DNA from 2 places in the Desertibacillus haloalkaliphilus genome. Region 1 is predicted to be linked to the other one. Evidence: a T-box and tRNA genes for the amino acid it is inferred to sense, from the RefSeq annotation. Region 1 holds a T-box; the other holds one or more tRNA genes.

What was found. The T-box of region 1 lies ahead of thrS (threonine--tRNA ligase). A T-box ahead of a tRNA ligase gene usually reads a tRNA of that ligase, here a tRNA-Thr.
Region 2: it has a tRNA-Thr gene. The T-box ahead of thrS (threonine--tRNA ligase) is inferred to sense a tRNA for this amino acid. The anticodon was not compared.

The regions. Positions count from the first base shown of each region.
Region 1 covers NZ_JAHPIV010000001.1:182,424-187,693, reverse strand. Annotated here, with positions in the region: gene mqnC (cyclic dehypoxanthinyl futalosine synthase) at 1-186, shown strand, start outside; gene ytxC (putative sporulation protein YtxC) at 610-1,491, shown strand; T-box leader at 1,572-1,802, shown strand; gene thrS (threonine--tRNA ligase) at 1,891-3,831, shown strand; gene KH400_RS00855 (sensor domain-containing protein) at 4,157-5,270, shown strand, end outside.
Region 2 covers NZ_JAHPIV010000003.1:32,710-37,979, forward strand. Annotated here, with positions in the region: gene dnaB (replicative DNA helicase) at 1-969, shown strand, start outside; gene KH400_RS04125 (adenylosuccinate synthase) at 1,238-2,524, shown strand; tRNA gene KH400_RS04130 (tRNA-Lys) at 3,043-3,118, shown strand; tRNA gene KH400_RS04135 (tRNA-Glu) at 3,139-3,213, shown strand; tRNA gene KH400_RS04140 (tRNA-Asp) at 3,222-3,298, shown strand; tRNA gene KH400_RS04145 (tRNA-Phe) at 3,480-3,555, shown strand; tRNA gene KH400_RS04150 (tRNA-Thr) at 3,613-3,685, shown strand; gene KH400_RS04155 (peptidoglycan DD-metalloendopeptidase family protein) at 3,972-5,270, shown strand, end outside.

The sequences.
Region 1 (5,270 bases):
TCAACGATGATGGAAGAAAATGTAGTTTCAGCTGCCGGCACAACACATAAAGTCAATACGAATCAGATCTTACAATTAATTAGAGAAGCAGGTAAAATACCTGTACAACGAAATACAAAGTATGAAGTCGTCCGCCGTTTTGATAGTGAAGAGGCGACTGAAAAAGATTTTGTTATGCAAAATTAAATAATACCTTTGCGTAAAAACCCTGTTGGTGAGCAAAACCAACAGGGTTTTTTGTGTTGAACTGATAAGTGGAGGAGTGTGCTTGCTCGCACCGCCTTTGGAGGGGGAGAGGGATCTTGTGGTTCTTGGTTCCTCTATTTGTGATAAAAATGCTTACTATCAAAGGGAAGTGGATCTAGGTTCCGTTATTGGATGAGAATGGGTGATCCTCCTAAGCAATAACATGGATCGCCATACTCCTAATCGTAGTAACTAAACTAACAATCTCAAGGTCCTGATTTTATCCTTTAATTCAAAAAAATTTAAATCATTTTTCTGCATTGTCCTCATAGGTATGTAATAGAGACATTTTGATAAGAGACCAACCAACGAACGATCAACTATATATGCAATTGACGAGTAAGTAACAAGGAGGAGTTTGTATTGATTTCGATTCATTTTGAGGAAAAAGATGAGTGTAGACAAGTATTTGAACAATTAAAGCTACATACTGAAAAATATAAATCACTTGGCTTGCACAGTACTGTAGAATGTTTGCATGACCAAATCATTACGATTACGGATGATAAGCATGATGATCATTTCTATGAAACCGTACAACCATTAATTGTATCGATCTTAACGAACCACATCATTGCCGAGAAGGAAGAAGAGTGGTTATTAAATATTATAGAGTCCATGTTTTATTTTAAAGATCCCGAGGAGAAAAATCAGATCGTAACGATTGCGCGTTCTATTATTGAAGGTGACCGTGAAGATTTGCCCCGCAGCATTAAGAAGTTCTACGCTAGGGAATCGCTCATTTATGAAGCGTTTGCGTCATGCCTAAGGAAAGATTCTACCCTTTATTATGATCCGTTTTTAACGTTTCGGTTGAAAGCGTATGGTGAAATGCTGATTGATTGTGTAGAAATTGCTATTGATGAATATATGCTCGAACAAGAGTATCAAAATATGGTTGAGAGTTTTCGCTTTTTTATTAAAGTGAAGCCTGCCAAAGTCGATGTGATTCACCTCGTTCATAAGGAATCGTTTAGCTTTTATGATCAGCAGTTTAGAAAGCTGACGCCTTCTGAAATTAGTGAATATCTTGATGAGGAGCTGCGCTTTGAGGATGGGGTGCCGATTGAAGAGATGGTGATTAGCCCACTTGTGAGTATGTCACCAAAGAAAATTTTCTTGTATTCAAATACGGTTGATGATGGCGTGATTCAGACGATTCAAACCGTGTTTCAAGAAAGAGTATCTCTTCATCACCTTCGTGAGTTTACGTATGGTGAGCATCAAGATACGCTTTTGCAATGAATTAGGAAAAAGTTCATTGTGCGCTTGATTTTATTATCTTAAATTCATATAATACTACATAGTAAATGAATTTAAGATGATAAGAAGTATTGAAGAGGACAAGAGTGAATGTTACGGTTTTCAGAGAGGGGAGTCTAAGGCTGTGAGCTTCCTAACACGAATATTGACTTACCACCTCAGAACTTCAGCAGGGAACCATTAGTATCTGCTGACGGCTACAGACCGTTATTCTGATCCATGAGCCGTAGGAGGTCGTACTGATCAACTACGGGAACAAGGGTGGAACCACGAGATCAACACTCGTCCCTTTTTTGTAGGGATGGGTGTTTTTTAATGTCCATTTACTTAATAATGAGCACATCAAGAACAGTTGAATTAATAAGAAGGAGTGGAAGCAGCATGGCAGAAGCAGTCAAAATTACATTTCCAGACGGGGCGGTAAAGGAGTTTGAAAAAGGAGTAACAACAGAAGATATTGCCGCTTCAATTAGCCCAGGGTTAAAGAAAAAAGCCGTAGCCGGAAAAGTGAACGGCAACGTTGTTGATCTTAAGCGTAGCATTGAAGAAAATGCAAGCATTGAGATTGTTACACTTGATTCTGACGAGGGCTTAGAGGTGTTTAGACATAGTACAGCTCACCTGATGGCTCAAGCGATTAAACGTTTATTTCCAAATGTAAAACTCGGGATTGGACCAGTCATTGAAAATGGCTTCTATTATGATATTGATATGGAGCACACACTTACGCCTGAGGACTTGCCTAAAATTGAAAAAGAAATGAAGAAAATTATTAGCGAGAACCTTGAAATTAAGCGTCGTGTCGTCACACGTGAAGAAGCGTTAAGCATCTATGAGGAAATTGGAGATCACTTAAAAATTGAATTGATCAAGGAGCTTCCTGAGGGTGAACTTATCACCATTTATGACCAGGGTGAATTTTTCGATCTTTGTCGTGGGCCGCATTTACCGTCAACAGGTAAAATCAAAGCGATTAAGCTGTTAAGCATTGCTGGTGCGTACTGGCGTGGAAACAGTGACAATCAAATGTTACAACGTATATATGGAACGGCTTTTCCGAAGCAAGGGGAGCTTGATGAGTACCTACGTTTGTTAGAAGAGGCGAAAGAAAGGGATCATCGTAAGCTAGGGAAAGAGCTTGGATTATTTATGATTTCACAGCAAGTTGGACAAGGTTTACCGGTGTGGCTTCCAAAAGGGTCAACGGTTCGTCGTACGATCGAGCGCTATATTGTTGATCTAGAGGAACGCCTTGGTTATGAGCATGTGTATACACCACACTTAGCGAATGTCGACCTTTATAAAACATCGGGTCACTGGGATCATTACCAAGAAAATATGTACCCACCGATGCAAATTGATAATGAAGAGCTAGTGCTTCGTCCAATGAACTGTCCGCATCATATGATGATCTATAATAACGAGCTCCGTAGTTACCGTAACTTACCACTTCGTGTCGCAGAGCTTGGTACGATGCATCGTTATGAAATGTCAGGCGCTCTTGCAGGGTTGCAACGTGTACGTTCAATGACGTTAAATGATGCTCACATCTTCTGTCGCCCTGATCAAATCAAAGAAGAATTTATTTCAGTCGTGAAACTCATTCAAGAAGTATACAAAGACTTCGGTTTAGATGAGTATTACTTCCGTTTATCATACCGCGATCCTGAAGATAAGGAAAAGTATGTTGATAACGATGAAATGTGGAACAAGGCACAAGATATGTTAAAAGAAGCGATGGATGACATGGGTCTTGATTATGTTGAGGCTGAAGGAGAGGCGGCGTTCTATGGACCGAAGCTTGACGTTCAAGTTCGTACTGCACTTGGAAAAGATGAAACATTATCAACCGTACAGCTAGACTTCCACCTGCCGAACCGTTTTGATATGACGTACATCGGTGAGGATGGCAAAGAGCATCGCCCAGTCGTCATTCACCGCGGCGTTGTTTCAACAATGGAGCGTTTTGTTGCCTTCTTAATTGAAGAGTACAAAGGGGCCTTCCCAACGTGGCTTGCACCTGTACAAGTGGAAGTGATCCCTGTTTCAGCTGATGTTCACCTTGATTATGCAAAACAAGTACAAGAGCAGCTACAAAAAGCTGGTGTTCGTGTTGAGGTTGATACGCGTGATGAAAAAATCGGCTATAAAATCCGTGAAGCACAAATGCAAAAGGTTCCTTACATGCTCGTCCTAGGTGATAAAGAAATTGAAGGACAAGCTGTTAATGTTCGAAAATACGGTGAGCAAAAATCTGAATCAATGACATTAGATGCATTTATTGACTCGATTACAACAGATATTGCTAACCGTTCAAAATAATTGCGAAAAAACGTAAGCATGACGGAGGGCACTGAAAAAGTGTGGAATTCACTTTTTCAGTGCCCTTTATGTAATGTGCGAAGCCATTACTCTTCCTGAATTGACCTGCCTGTTACTTTTTCAGCAGTCTCGCATGACGCTTGCAGTTTTTTTGTTTCCTTAAATGGGCATCCTTCTCAACTCAATGATGAAAGGTAGCATGTTACAAATGTTGTTGCTTGTACTAGAAAAAAGCGATAAGATGTAAAATAAAACGAGTGAGTGATCATTCGTATGCTAGATAAAGTAGGATGAATGTCCTCTTGTTAATGAGTTAAGGGGGTAGATGATGCATCGACCTAAGGTAAGTGATAAAGGATTAAAAGAAATTTTTGCAACACTACATAATCAGCTCAGTGAAAATGTTACAGATTCATCTATCTTTCACACATTCAATGAACTAAAAGATATCATCAATGCTCTTGATGATTCAACGATTATCACGATTACGGACCATAATGGAACAATCATTAGTGCAAATGACACGTTTTGTGCCATTTCAAAATATAAAAGAGAAGAGCTATTTGGGAAAAATCATCGAATTTTAAAATCTGGCTACCATTCAGATGCATTCTACCAAAACATGTGGCAGACGATTTCAAGCGGCCACGCCTGGGAAGGCGAAATGAAAAACCAGGCAAAGGATGGAAGTTATTATTGGGTGAAAACTAAAATTATCCCATATCTTGATCAGACAACGAACGATTACAATTATATAGCGATCCAATCTGATATTACCAAGGGAAAGGCTCTAGAAGAAAGGCTTAGACAATCCGTACGAAATGATTATGAGGAGGTTATTAAGAATATTGGTAATTCTGTTTTTAAAGTACGTAAAAAAGCAGATCAACCATTTACATTAACCTTTTTCGAAGGAAAGCTCGCAAATAAATTTGGTTTGAAAACCAATAATGTGTACGGTAAGGAACTTTCTGAGATCTTTCCGGCGGATGTCGTTACAGTTTTTAAAGAGTACCTTCATGAGGCTCTATTAGGTGAGGTGGTCACGTTTGAATACCCAAGTGGTGACCAATACTTTCATGTGACGTTATCCCCGATGTTTGCTGGTGAAGATGTTACAGAGGTGGTTGGGACCATCAATGACATCACGGAAGTAAAGAGGTACGAGTCGACTGTTGAGCATATGGCGTACCATCATCCGTTAACAGACTTGCCCAATCGAAGCCAGTTGCTCTGCCAGTTAACGGATCGGATGAGTGATGCTAAAGCCAGTCAAGAGCCGTTTACTGTTGTGATGATCGATCTTGATCATTTTAAATACATCAACGATTCTTCAGGTCATTCTGTTGGTGATGAAATTCTTTTAAGGGTTAGCGAACGTTTAAAAATCGTGGGGTTAGAGCGCTATAGTCCTGATTTCTCGCTATTTCATTTAGGTG
Region 2 (5,270 bases), on a different contig from region 1:
GAAGAAGAAGTAGATACGATTTTAAATGAAGCTGAAAAAACAATCTTAGAAGTATCGCATCGTAAAAATACAGGAGCCTTTGTTTCGATTAAAGATGTTCTCGTTGAAACGTATGAGAAAATTGAAATGCTTCAAAATCGTAAAGGTGATATTACTGGGATTCCGACAGGGTTTGTAGACCTTGATGGAATGACAGCGGGATTCCAACGTAGTGATTTAATTATCGTTGCGGCGAGACCGTCTGTTGGTAAAACAGCCTTTGCATTAAATATTGCACAAAACGTTGCGACTAAGACTGAAGAAAATGTCGCGATCTTTAGTCTAGAGATGGGCGCAGCTCAGCTAGTACAGCGGATGTTATGTGCTGAAGGGAATATTGACGCACAACGAATGCGTACAGGTGGTCTTGAACCAGATGATTGGCAAAAGCTGACGATGGCTATGGGCAGTCTTTCCCGTGCTGGTATTTATATTGATGATACCCCCGGTGTGAAGGTTAATGAAATCCGAGCAAAGTGCCGCCGACTTAAGCAAGAAAAAGGTCTTGGGATGATTTTAATTGACTACTTGCAGTTGATCCAAGGGAACAGTCGGGGTGGCGAGAACAGGCAACAAGAAGTATCGGAAATTTCCCGCTCATTAAAGGCATTAGCAAGAGAGTTGGATGTTCCGGTTATCGCACTTTCGCAGTTATCACGTGGAGTTGAATCCCGTCAAGATAAAAGACCAATGATGTCTGATATCCGTGAATCGGGGAGTATCGAGCAGGATGCTGATATCGTCGCTTTCTTATACCGTGATGACTACTATGATAAGGAATCAGAGAACCAAAATATTATTGAGATCATTATTGCTAAGCAGCGTAACGGCCCGGTTGGAACGTGTGAGCTAGCCTTTGTAAAAGAATATAATAAATTCGTGAATTTAGACCGTCGTCACGATGAAAAGGATATGCCGCCTGGCGCATAAATGGAGTCTTCCGCAGTTTGTTGTGGAAGGCTTTTTTATTGTTGATGGTAGAACGCGCTAGCAGTTTAATGTTTGTGGTTATGGATAAGATAGATAGTGAACTCGTTTATTTTGTTATTTGCGAACATAAGATCAAAGCTCTTTGAAATTGTTCGTGTTTAATTGACTTCGCTGTCGAAAATTGGTACACTAGCTATGGTTTTGTTTTAAAATAAACCGTTACATACACATCTTTGGATGTGTAATGCCAATGTGGAGGTGCACTGAGATGTCATCAGTTGTTGTCGTTGGAACGCAATGGGGAGATGAAGGAAAAGGAAAGATTACTGATTACCTTTCTGAAAAGGCAGAAGTTGTTGCCCGTTATCAAGGTGGAAATAACGCAGGACACACAATTGTGTTTGGTGGAGAAAAATATAAATTGCATCTCATTCCATCGGGTATTTTTTATGATGATAAAATTTGTGTGATTGGAAATGGGATGGTTATTGATCCTAAAGCATTAGTAGGTGAGTTGAAGTATTTACATGATAAAGGTGTTGATACAAGCAACTTGCGTATTAGTAACCGCGCTCATGTCATTCTTCCATATCATTTGAAGTTAGATATTGTAGAAGAAGAGCGTAAAGGTGCAAATAAAATTGGAACGACGAAAAAAGGAATCGGTCCAGCCTATATGGATAAAGCTGCTCGTGTTGGGATCCGTATTGCTGACCTACTGGATAAAGAAGAGTTTGAAGTAAAGCTTGAACGAAACCTTGAAGAAAAGAACCGATTACTAGAAAAGGTTTATGAAGTTGAAGGCTTGAAAAAAGAAGACATTCTCGATGAATATTATCAATATGGACAAGAGATCGCTAAATATGTGGTTGATACCTCTGTCGTTTTAAATGATGCGATTGACGATGGACGCCGTGTCCTTTTTGAAGGTGCACAAGGTGTTATGCTTGATATTGACCAAGGTACATATCCGTTTGTTACGTCTTCAAACCCAATTGCTGGTGGGGTTACAATTGGCTCGGGTGTTGGACCATCAAAAATTAACCATGTTGTTGGAGTATCAAAAGCCTATACAACACGTGTTGGTGATGGCCCATTCCCTACAGAGTTGCATGATGAAATTGGGGATAAAATCCGTGAGGTTGGAAATGAATATGGAACAACGACAGGACGCCCGCGTCGTGTAGGTTGGTTTGACAGTGTCGTTGTCCGTCATGCAAGAAGAGTTAGTGGGATCACTGATTTATCACTAAATTCAATTGATGTTCTCACTGGAATTGAAACATTAAAGATTTGTACGGCTTACAAATATAAAGGTGAAATTATTGAAGAGTTCCCAGCTAGCTTGAAAGTGTTGGCTGAGTGTGAACCTGTATATGAAGAATTGCCAGGTTGGACTGAAGATATTACTGGTGTTAAATCTCTAAATGAGTTACCTGAGAATGCCCGTCATTATATTGAGCGTGTTTCACAGTTAACGGGAATTCCTTTAACGATCTTCTCAGTTGGACCAGACCGTAATCAAACGAATCTTGTTCGTGGTGTATTTGCTTAATTTACGATAAAAGAGCTAAGATGGAGCAAGAAAAAGCTTGCTCTATCTGCTGTTTTTCGCTATTCTAAACAAAGGCAATCTGATTCAAAAAAAAATAAAAAGTTTTATAAAAGTATTGCACTAACTTTTAAACCATGATATTATTATTCTTGTCGTTAAGAGCTGACACAACAGATCAAAATGACATCAAGAGATACTAGCTCAGTTACGAGCGACGCATCTACCGAATCCACTACGAGTTGTCTCGACGCAACAAACAGCGGAGCGATTCTAGAAGAGGAAGAGACAGGTAGACAACGAAGCAACACATCGTCCGTAACTATCATGAGCAAACATCAATGAAAATAACATCAAGAGCCATTAGCTCAGTTACGAGCGACGCATCTACCGAACTCGCTACAAGTTGTCTCGACGCATAAGCAGCGGAGCAATTCTGGTAGAGGAAGAGACAGGAAGGCAGCGAAGGAAAACATCGTCCGTAACCATCATGAGTAAGCATCAATTGAAAAAAACATCAAGAGCCATTAGCTCAGTTGGTAGAGCATCTGACTTTTAATCAGAGGGTCGAAGGTTCGAATCCTTCATGGCTCACCATTTACTTTTAACTAGTAATTGGCCCGTTGGTCAAGTGGTTAAGACACCGCCCTTTCACGGCGGTAACACGGGTTCGAATCCCGTACGGGTCACCAATTTAATAGGTCCGGTAGTTCAGTTGGTTAGAATGCCTGCCTGTCACGCAGGAGGTCGCGGGTTCGAGTCCCGTCCGGACCGCCATTTTTAAAATGTTGTTTGGCTCGATAGCTCAGTCACGAGCATAACATCATCGAATTCACTTCGAGTTGTCCCGACACAGCCTGCTACAAAGCGAAGCTAGTAAGAGGAAGGGACAGGGTAACGACCAAAGTAAAATATTAAGTTAATGATAGACAAACTCATAAAGAATTATTTTTCACTTGGCTCGATAGCTCAGTCGGTAGAGCAGAGGACTGAAAATCCTCGTGTCGGCGGTTCGATTCCGTCTCGAGCCACCATTTTTATGTTTAAAGACACAATCTTTTAACTAACGTTAGGTAACTTATTATAAATATGCCGGTCTAGCTCAATTGGTAGAGCAACTGACTTGTAATCAGTAGGTTGGGGGTTCAAGTCCTCTGGCCGGCACTCTAATTATATATTGATAAACATATGGAGCCTGTTGAGAAACAAGGCTTTTTTTGTTGTAAACAATTAATAATCGAGAACGAGGGGTTACAGCAATTTTTAAAGCTAGATGTCTAGTTTAGCTAGTAGTGGGGATTTCGATGATGTTCATAGTAATAATACAGTTTGTTTACAAGTTTACTAATTTAAACCACAAAACCAATCACTTATGGTAAAATAACTCTTGTTGAAAAATGTCGATAGAAAAGGTTTACATCTATCGCTTTGTTGAAGCAGGAGGAAAACGATGTTTAAAGGAAGCCAGTTATTTTCTAAGGTTAGAGATAAGTATAAACAATTAATAGATACAAGTAAGCGGGTGCTTACAGAAACAAAAATTAAACAAATAACAACTGCAGGTGTTTCATTATGTGCAGCATCACTGATCACCGTATCGGCGATCTATGCGAGTGAAACGAAGCTCGATCAATTAGATACAGTCTACCATGTTTACCTCGATCAGGAATCAATTGGAAGTGTTGCTGATAAACAACTAGTTGAAGGGATAATTAGTGACAGGATGGAAGAAGTACAGGAAGACTATGAACATTTAAACCTAGTTCTTGCTGAAGAGCTTCACCTAATACCTGAGAAAGTATTTCATGCTAACGTTGAACCTACAGAAACCGTTGAACAACTTAACGATAAAGTTTCATTAGCCGCAGAAGCAATCGTTTTAAAGGCTGATGATAAAGATGTTTTATATGTAAGCGATCAACAACAGGCAGATGAGGTTATAAGCGAATTTCTGCTTCAATACATTTCTGAAGATGACTTAGAAGTTTATGAAGCCCTTGTTGAGGATAGTGGTGAGCTTGAGGAGAAGAAGTTACCAGATGTCGGAGAAACGGACATTTTAGCAGTTGAACTATCAGCAACACTTGGTTTTGAAGAGGCTGTCGCTGAGATTGATGAAGTTCTCTCGACTGAACAAGCGGTCAAACAGTTAAATCTAGGGACATTAGAAGAGCGTACATATCAAGTTGAGGCAGGCGATGTCTTAGGTACTATTGCCAGTGGCCATCAGCTATCAACGAGTGAATTGTTGAAATTGAACTCAGAAGTGACCGAAGATACCCTTTTGCAAATTGGCGATGAATTGAATGTCACCGAGTATGAGCCAGTTGTGACAGTTGTTGTTACTGAAGCAGTAACTCAAAAAGAAGAAATTCCTTATAAAACAGAAGTAAGGGAAGATGATTCGATGTGGAAAGGTGACACGAAGGTTGCTCAAGAAGGCAAGGCTGGAGAGCGGATTGCGAGCTATGAAATCGTCAAAGAGAATGGGACTACAATTAAGCGTAGTTTAATTGGTGAAGAAGTGATTGAAGAAGCTGTCGACCATATCGTTCTAAAGGGAACGAAAGAGTCACCATCACGAGGAACAGGGAACTTATCGTGGCCAGCGGTTGGTGGTTACATTTCTAGCTATCAAGGAATGAGGTGGGGTCGATTACATAAAGGAATTGACATCGCCCGTCCAACAGAGCGTTCAATCCTTGCAGCTGATAACGGCACAGTGACGTCAGCTGGTTGGAATGGCGGT